2 regions of the Streptomyces sp. NPDC041784 genome follow, and region 2 is predicted to be linked to the other one. Evidence: riboswitches for the same ligand, from Rfam matches in the RefSeq annotation. Region 2 holds a riboswitch; the other holds the start of a gene.
What was found. Region 2 has a riboswitch for cobalamin ahead of ACZ6D7_RS34960 (energy-coupling factor ABC transporter permease). Riboswitches for the same ligand answer to the same signal wherever they lie in the genome.

Region 1 (4,150 bases), on a different contig from region 2:
CCAGGATCGGCGGACGGACGTACCGGGTGCCGTAGGACTGCACCCAGCCGTGCTGCGTGGCCAGGTAGCCGGTCAGCTGCTCGGCGAAGTACTGGACCATGTCGTTGCGTTCGGCCTCGCCGTGCACCAGCACGTCCAGGCCGGCCTTCTCCTGGAAGGCGAGCACCTCCTGGATCTCCGCCCTGACGCGCTCCTCGTAGCCCGCCGTGTCGAGCCGGCCCGCGCGCAGGTCGGCGCGCGCGGTGCGCAGTTCGTCGGTCTGCGGGAACGAGCCGATGGTCGTCGTCGGCAGCAGGGGCAGCCCGAGGTGGGCGCGCTGGGCCGTGGCCCGCTCGGCGTACGGCTGGGCGCGGCGCGCGTCGGCGGCGGTGACGGCGCCGGTACGGGCGCGGACGGCCGGGTCGCGGGTGATCGGGGAGTTCGCGCGGGAGGCCAGGTCGGCCCGGTTCGCGGCCAGTTCCGCCGTGATGGCGCCGGTGCCCCGGGCGAGGCCCCTGGCGAGGGTGACGATCTCGGTGGTCTTCTGCCGGGCGAAGGCGAGCCAGCGCAGGATCTGCGGGTCGATGTCCCGTTCCGCGCCCGTGTCGAGCGGGACGTGGAGCAGGGAGCAGGAGGCGGCCACGTCGACCCGGTCGGCCAGGCCCAGCAGGGTGCCGAGCGTGGCGAGCGACGCCGACAGGTCGTCGACCCAGATGTTGCGGCCGTTGACGACACCGGCGACCAGCCGCTTGCCGGGCAGCCCGCCGACGGCGGCCAGCGCGTCCAGGTTGGCGGCGGCCCGCTCGGTGAAGTCCAGCGCGAGTCCCTCGACCGGCGCCTTGGCCAGCACCGGCAGGGCCTCGCCCAGCCGGTCGAAGTAGGAGGCGACGAGCAGCTTCGGCCGGTCGGTGAGGGCACCGAGGTCGCGGTAGGCCCGGGCGGCCGCGCTGAGTTCGGCCGGCGTGCGGTCCTGGACGAGGGCGGGCTCGTCGAGCTGCACCCACTCGGCGCCGGCCGCGCGCAGGTCGGCGAGGACCTCGGCGTACACCGGCAGCAGCCGGTCGAGCAGGGTGAGCGGGTCGAAATCGGCGGGCACGCCCGGCGCGGGCTTGGCCAGCAGCAGATAGGTGACGGGACCGACCAGGACCGGACGGCCCCTCAGGGCGAGGCCGAGCGCCTCCTCGAACTCGGCGACGGGCTTGGTGGAGTCGGCCGTGAACACGGTGTCCGGGCCGAGTTCGGGGACCAGGTAGTGGTAGTTGGTGTCGAACCACTTGGTCATCTCCAGCGGCGCGACGTCCTGGGTGCCGCGCGCCATGGCGAAGTAGCCCGCCAGCGGGTCGGCGGCCACCGCGTCCCGGTGGCGGGCGGGGATCGCGCCCACCATGACGGTGGTGTCCAGGACATGGTCGTAGTACGAGAAGTCGCCCGTGGGGACCTCGTCGATGCCGGCGTCGGCCAGCTGCCGCCAGTGGGTGCGGCGCAGTTCGGCGGCGGTGGCGCGCAGCGCGTCGGCGGTGACGCGGCCCTTCCAGTAGCCCTCGATCGCCTTCTTCAGTTCCCGGCTCTGTCCCTGGCGGGGGTAGCCGTACACGGTGGCCCGTGCTGCCGCGGCTGCGGGCTTGGTGGTCACGGAGATCTCCTTCGCGAGATGAATCCCTGAGATCCCGGCGACGGGACGGGGGCGCGAAGGTGCGACGAACCGTACGGCAGCGGCCCACGGCCGTCCGTTCGGTGTGTACGCCGACCCGCCCTCGAGGTCACCGGGATGTCCGCGCGCGAATGTTTCGCGCATGGGCAGTTGGCAGGTCTTCGGACTCGTGGGCGCGCCCTCCGTTCGTCGGAGGACACCTACTGGCCGTCGCTTCCCAGGCCTGTTCTCGGACCCAGTGCGTATGACGGCGGTCGTTCCCACTCACCGCTGCGGGGCAGTCCCGGATTCCCACCGGGTTCCCTCTTGCGACGCTCCCGCCTGGCGGACGGGGCGAACCAGCTGCACCGGCCAGCCTAAGGGGTGGCGTCGTACACGTGGAACCCCCGGCCGCTCTTACGGCCCAGCAGCCCCGCCTGCACCATCCGCCGGAGCAGCGGGGGAGGGGCGTACAGGGGTTCCTTGAACTCGTCGTAGAGCGACTCGGCGATCGCGGTGAGGGTGTCGAGGCCGATCAGGTCGGCCTGTTTCAGTGGGCCCATGGGGTGGGCGCAGCCCAGTTCCTGGCGTCGGCGTTCTCGACGACGGCCTCCACGACCTCAGCTGCCGGTCGGCGAGGTCCCCCAGGCTGCCGGTGAAGACCAGCCGGGCGAGCGCGTCCCGCGCCGCGTCCCGGTCCAGCCCGCCCCGCCCCACGGCACGCTCCAGTGAGGCCGCCACACGGTCCCGTGCGGCGCGCGCGGCGACGGCGTCGGCCTCGCAGACCACCGTGTCGATCCCGGCCCGCGCGCACACCTCGGCGATGCCCGCGCCCATCTGCCCGCCGCCGACCACCCCGACGCGTCGGATGCCCCCGCTCATGACCGCGGCTCCGCACGGCGCATCAGGTGACGGGCGTAGGCGTCGGGTGTGAAGAACTGCGGCAACTCGCCCGCCAGGGCGGTGCGTTCGAAGAGCGCCCGTACGTCGTCCAGGGCGGCCCACGGGTACGCGGCGCCGAGCGCGGCGAGTTCCTCGTCGAGCAGCCGCAGCACCGTCTCCCGGTCCACCACCCGGTGCCGCACCCAATGCCAGATCTGCACGCGGGCGACCTCGGCGGTGGCCGTGTCCGCCGACAGACCGTCCAGGGCGACGGCACCCCGGCCGCGCAGCCAGGCGTCGAAGCAGCGCAGGGCGACGGCGATGTTCGCGCGCACGCCCTCCGCCGTGGGCGGTCCGCCGATCCGGCGCACCGACAGCAGTTCGGCCGCCGTCACCTCCACGTCGTCGCGGGTACGGTCGATCTGGTGCGGCCGCTCGCCCAGGACGCCGTCGAACACCTCGCGGCAGACCCGTACGAGTCCCGGGTGCGCGACGCCGGAACCGTCGAAGCCGTCCTCCGCCTCCCGCTCCTTGTCCAGCCGGACCGTGGCGAGCGCGGCCTCGTGCGCGGATGGATCCCTGCCGGGCAGCTGGGACGCCGTGGCGCCGATGGCGTGGGCGCCGCGCCGGTGGCAGGTGCGCACGAGGAGTTCGGTGCAGGCCCGCATGAAGGGGGCGGTCATGGTCACCTTCGTCCGGTCGGGCAGCAGGAAGTCCGTGCGGTGTCCGAAGGTCTTGAGGAGGCTGAACAGGTAGTCCCAGCGGCCCGCGTTGAGCTCTGAGCTGTGCTCGCGCAGCTCGTGGAGGATCTCCTCCATCTCGAAGGCGGCGGTGATCGTCTCGATGGGGACCGTGGCGCGGACGGTGCCCCGGGGGATGCCGAGTGCCTTCTGCGCGCAGACGAAGATGTCGTTCCACAGCCGGGCCTCGTACCGGTTCTCCAGCTTCGGCAGGGAGAAGTACGGGCCGTGGCCGGCGTCGATCTGCCGCTGGGCACAGTGGTAGAAGTACAGGCCGAAGTCGACCAGTGCGGCGGGCACGGGAGCGCCGTCGCATGCCAGGTGCTCCTCGTCGAGGTGCCAGCCGCGCGGCCGGACGACGATGGTGGCCGGCCGGTCGCGGCCGCCGGGCCGGTACGCCTTCCCGTCGGAGGTGGTGAAGTCGCTGCGCCCCTCGATGGCGTCGCGCAGGGTGAGCTGGCGGCCGATGACGTTGTCCCAGGTGGGCGCGGTGGCGTCCGCGAAGTCAGCCGTCCAGACCCGGGCACCGGAGGTGAGGGCGTCGACGGCCGTACGGCGTTCCGGCGGTCCGGCGATCTCGACACGGCGGTCGGTCAGACCGGGCGCGGGCGGTGCGACGCGCCAGGCCGGGTCGGCGCGGACGGCTGGGTGGCCATGGGGAAGTCGAGCGGGGAGCCGCCGGCCAGCCGCAGCGCCTGCCGTCGGCGCTCCTTCAGCAACTCCTGGCGGCGCCCGCCGAACTCGTCGGCCAGCCGGCCGACGAAGTCCAGCGCGGCGGGGGTGAGGATCTCGTCGTGCCGCTCGCCCGGCGGGGCGAGGACGCGGACCTGGCGGGTCGGTGCGTGGGTGGGCATCTGCTTCTCCTACGGGTACGGGGGCGGGACCGGCCCCGGCGGGCCTAAGGCGTGTCTGACAAATG
Region 2 (4,150 bases):
ACGAGCCGAAGGACTCGGCGATCGCGTCCGCCAGCTCGCCCACGCCGTCCGCCTCCAACGGCTCGCCGCCGCCGTCGCCGGTCATGTTGTGCCAGTAGATGCTGTGCAGGATGTGCCCGGAGAGATGGAACGCCAGGTTCTTCTCCAGACCGTTGATCGAGCCCCACGACGCCTTGTCCCGGGCCTCGGCGAGCTGCTCCAGGGTGTCGTTCGCGCCCTTGACGTACGCCGCGTGGTGCTTGTCGTGGTGCAGCTCGATGATCTCGGGGCTGATCACCGGGGCGAGCGCCGCGTAGTCGTACGGAAGCTCCGGGAGCGTGTAAACGGACATGTCCGACGTCCTCCGACATTATTGCGAGTGATATGCAGCTGCACGCTAACAGCAAGAGTGCTGTTCTGCCGATCAGTCGTCGGTCCTAGGACTCCGGACGTGTCGCCGCCCCGGCCCCGGCCGGGTGGGCCGTCCACTTCTCCTCGATGCGGCCGGCCTTCCACACGACGAGGGCCAGCAGCCAGGTGGCGAGGAAGAGGCCTACGACGACATAGCCGACAGCGTTCAGGTCCAGGCCCGCGATCCGGTCCCAGAAGGGGCCGTGCAGACCGGCCCGGTCGGCGTGCCTCATGCCGAGCGTGTACGCGGTGACCCCGATCCCGATGCCGAAGGTCCCGCCGCCGCCCACGCTGTAGTGCGCCGGGACGACGACCGCCACCAGCGTGACCCAGCCGACGACGTGCAGGGCCAGGACGAACGCGGCCATCCCGGCGAGGCTCGTCCACGTCTCGCGGGTCAGGGACGTATTGATGCGGCGCCACGACGGACCGCGTCCGGCGGCCTTCGTGGGACGGGCGGATTCCGGGGCGGTGCTCATGGGGGCGCGGGCCTCACCTCTCGGTGAACGGCCGTTCCCGGCCACGCCCTCCAGGCTTCTGCGCATCCTTTGCAGGCACAAGAAGGCAGCGGCAAAGCCCGCGTCAGGTTTCCGTCAGGGCGCCTTCCGTCAGGATGCCTTTCCGTCAGGATGCCTTTCCGTCAGGGCGCCCTTCAGTCGGCACGCCCCGAGGACCGCGGTCCAGGTGCTCCGCGATCCAGCGCGCCGCCGCCTCCGGGTCGGGGACGACCGGAACGCCCTCGGGGGACGGAGGCCGGCGGACCACGATCACGGGCAGCCCGGCCTCACGGGCCGCCGTCAGCTTCGGCGCGGTGGCCGCTCCCCCGCTGTCCTTCGTCACCACCACGTCCACCCGGTGACGGCGCAACAGCTCGCGTTCGCCGTCGAGGGTGAAGGGGCCACGGTCCAGCAGCACCTCCGTCCGGGGCGGGTACGGAGGCTCGGGCGGGTCGACGGACCGCACGAGGAACCACGGTTCGGTGAGGTCCGCGAAGGTGGCCAGACCGATCCGCCCGGTGGTGAGGAACACCCGCCGGCCGAGCCCGGGCAGCAGCGCGGCGGCCTCCTCCAGCGAACCGGCCTCGTGCCAGCGGTCACCGGGCACCGGCACCCAGCCGGGCCGGCGCACGGCGAGCAGGGGCACGCCGGTGCCGGCGGCGGCCCGCGCCGCGTGCCGGGCGATGGTCCCGGCGAAGGGATGTGTGGCGTCGACGAGCGCGTCGACCGCGTGCTCCCGCAGCCAGGCGGCCAGCCCCTCCGCTCCGCCGAACCCGCCGACGCGGACCTCACCCGGGAGCGGCCGGGGAGCGGCGACCCGCCCGGCGAGCGAACTGGTCACCGTCAGACCGGGAACGCCGTCCAGCAGCTCGGCCAGTCGGCGGGCCTCCGTGGTGCCGCCGAGGATCAGTACACGCACGAGAGTCCGGATCCGTTCCTGAAGAGGTGAGGCGGTGAAGGGGTGAAGAGGGGAAGAGGGGAGGAGGGGGAGGGAGTGAGGGGGCGGGCGGCGGGCGCGTTCTCCACTCAAGCACACCGGGGTGTGCGCCGGTGAGTGAGCCGTACCACGACGCCCTCGCGCCCCCCGTTGCCGCTTGTCAGGGCCCTTGTGCGGGCACTACTGTCACCACGCCTCGGTGAACGGGAAATCCGGTGTCAAACCGGTGCGGCCCTCGCCACTGTGATCGGGAAGTCCGGCTCCAGCCCTCACGGGCAGCCACTGGGTCTTCGGACCCGGGAAGGCGGAGCACGGGCGGTGGTACCCGTCAGCCAGGAGACCGGCCGGGGCGCGTCAACCATCCACGAGGTGCTGGAGAGGGTCTGCTGAACCATGCACATAGCCGAGGGTTTCCTCCCGCCGGCGCACGCGGTCGCCTGGGGCGTCGCGTCCGCACCCTTCGTCGTCCACGGAGTCCGCTCGCTCACCCGTGAGGTCAGGGAACACCCCGAGAGCACCCTGCTGCTCGGGGCCTCCGGGGCCTTCACGTTCGTACTGTCCGCACTGAAACTGCCCTCGGTGACGGGAAGTTGCTCACACCCCACCGGCACCGGCCTGGGCGCCATCCTGTTCCGGCCGCCGATCATGGCCGTACTGGGCACCATCACCCTGCTCTTCCAGGCGCTGCTGCTCGCCCACGGCGGCCTCACCACGCTCGGCGCCAACGTCTTCTCGATGGCGATCGTCGGGCCCTGGACCGGTTACGCGGTCTACCGGCTGCTGCGACGCTACGACGCGCCGCTGATGGTCGCGGTGTTCTTCGGCGCGTTCGCCGCCGACCTGTCCACCTACTGCGTGACCAGCGTGCAGCTGGCGCTGGCGTTCCCCGACCCGGGCAGCGGATTCCTGGGCGCGCTCGGCAAGTTCGGCTCCATCTTCGCCGTCACCCAGATCCCGCTCGCGGTCAGCGAGGGCCTGCTCACGGTGTTCGTGATGCGGCTGCTGGTGCAGTCCAGCAAGGGCGAACTGACCCGGCTGGGCGTGCTGGTGACCGGTGGTCGGACCGAGGCCGGGACCGGGACCAAGGCCGAGACCGGCACCGAGACCGGCACCGAGACCGGCACCGGCACCGGGGCGGTGGCCCGATGAGCCGCAACGCGAAGATCAACGCCCTGCTGCTGTTCGTGGTGGCCGCGCTGGCCGTCCTGCCGCTGGCCCTCGGGCTCGGCGACCACAAGGAAGAGCCGTTCACGGGCGCGGACGCCGAGGCCGAGACGGCGATCACCGAGCTCGAGCCGGACTACGAGCCCTGGTTCTCGCCGCTGTACGAGCCGCCGTCCGGGGACATCGAGTCCGCGCTGTTCGCCTTCCAGGCGGCGCTCGGCGCGGGGGTCCTCGCCTACTACTTCGGTCTGCACCGGGGGCGGCGCCAGGGCGAACTCCGGGCGCTGGCACGGCAGGACTCGGCGACCGCCGACGGGCCCGTCCACGCATCCGTCCACGCATCCGTCCACGAGTCGGCCGCCGAGTCGGCCCGCGAGTCCGCTGACAAGCCCGCCACCGAGTCCGCCGACACGTCCGCCGAGAAGTCCGACAAGCCCGTCGCCGAGTCCGCCGAACGGGCCTAGCCGATGCTGCCGATCGACGCGGCGGCGCACAGCAGTCGCTGGCGCCGCCGTCACCCCGTGGACAAGGCCGTGCTCGGACTGGGCCTGACCGTGCTCGCCGTCTCGCTGCCGCCCTGGCCCGGCGCCGCCCTCGTGCTGGTGACCGCGCTCGGGGTGCTGCTGGGCCCGGCGGGCGTGCCGGGCCGTCGGCTGTGGCGGGCCTACCGGGTGCCGCTGGGATTCTGTGCGACCGGCGCGGTCACGCTGCTCGTCCAGGTCGGCGGACCCGACGGGTTCGTCGCCCCGGCCGACGGTGGCGCGGTGCGCGCCGGGGAGCTGATGCTGCGTACCTCGGCCGCCTCCCTCGGCGTCCTGCTGTTCGCCTTCACCACACCGATGTCCGATCTGCTGCCGCGCCTGGTCAAGGCCGGGGTGCCCGCGCCCGTGGTGGACGTGGCGCTGGTGACGTACCGCATGAGCTTCCTGCTGCTGGACTCCGTGCGCCGGATCCGCGAGGCCCAGGCGGCCCGGCTCGGGCACACCAGCCGGGCGGCGGAGTGGCGTGCGCTGGCCGGGCTCGGGGCGACGGCGTTCGTCCGGGCCTTCGACCGGGCCGCGCGGCTCCAGGCCGGGCTGGCCGGGCGCGGCTACGACGGCACCCTGCGCGTCCTCGTGCCCGAGGCCCGGGTCTCCGTCCGCTTCACGGCGGTCAGCGTCGC

Region 1: another riboswitch for cobalamin. It lies ahead of metE (5-methyltetrahydropteroyltriglutamate--homocysteine S-methyltransferase); the one in region 2 lies ahead of ACZ6D7_RS34960 (energy-coupling factor ABC transporter permease).

Annotation. Positions count from the first base shown of each region.
Region 1 is NZ_JBVJAB010000007.1:816-4,965, forward strand. Features, by position in the region: gene metE (5-methyltetrahydropteroyltriglutamate--homocysteine S-methyltransferase) at 1-1,612, opposite strand, end outside; cobalamin riboswitch at 1,766-1,988, opposite strand; partial or broken gene ACZ6D7_RS16565 (3-hydroxyacyl-CoA dehydrogenase NAD-binding domain-containing protein) at 1,987-2,491, opposite strand; partial or broken gene aceB (malate synthase A) at 2,488-4,085, opposite strand; partial or broken gene ACZ6D7_RS16575 (IS5 family transposase) at 4,130-4,150, opposite strand, start outside.
Region 2 is NZ_JBVJAB010000022.1:97,099-101,248, reverse strand. Features, by position in the region: gene ACZ6D7_RS34975 (superoxide dismutase) at 1-331, opposite strand, end outside; gene ACZ6D7_RS34970 (hypothetical protein) at 417-869, opposite strand; gene ACZ6D7_RS34965 (cobalt-precorrin-6A reductase) at 1,015-1,806, opposite strand; cobalamin riboswitch at 2,005-2,187, shown strand; gene ACZ6D7_RS34960 (energy-coupling factor ABC transporter permease) at 2,218-2,973, shown strand; gene ACZ6D7_RS34955 (energy-coupling factor ABC transporter substrate-binding protein) at 2,970-3,452, shown strand; gene cbiQ (cobalt ECF transporter T component CbiQ) at 3,456-4,150, shown strand, end outside.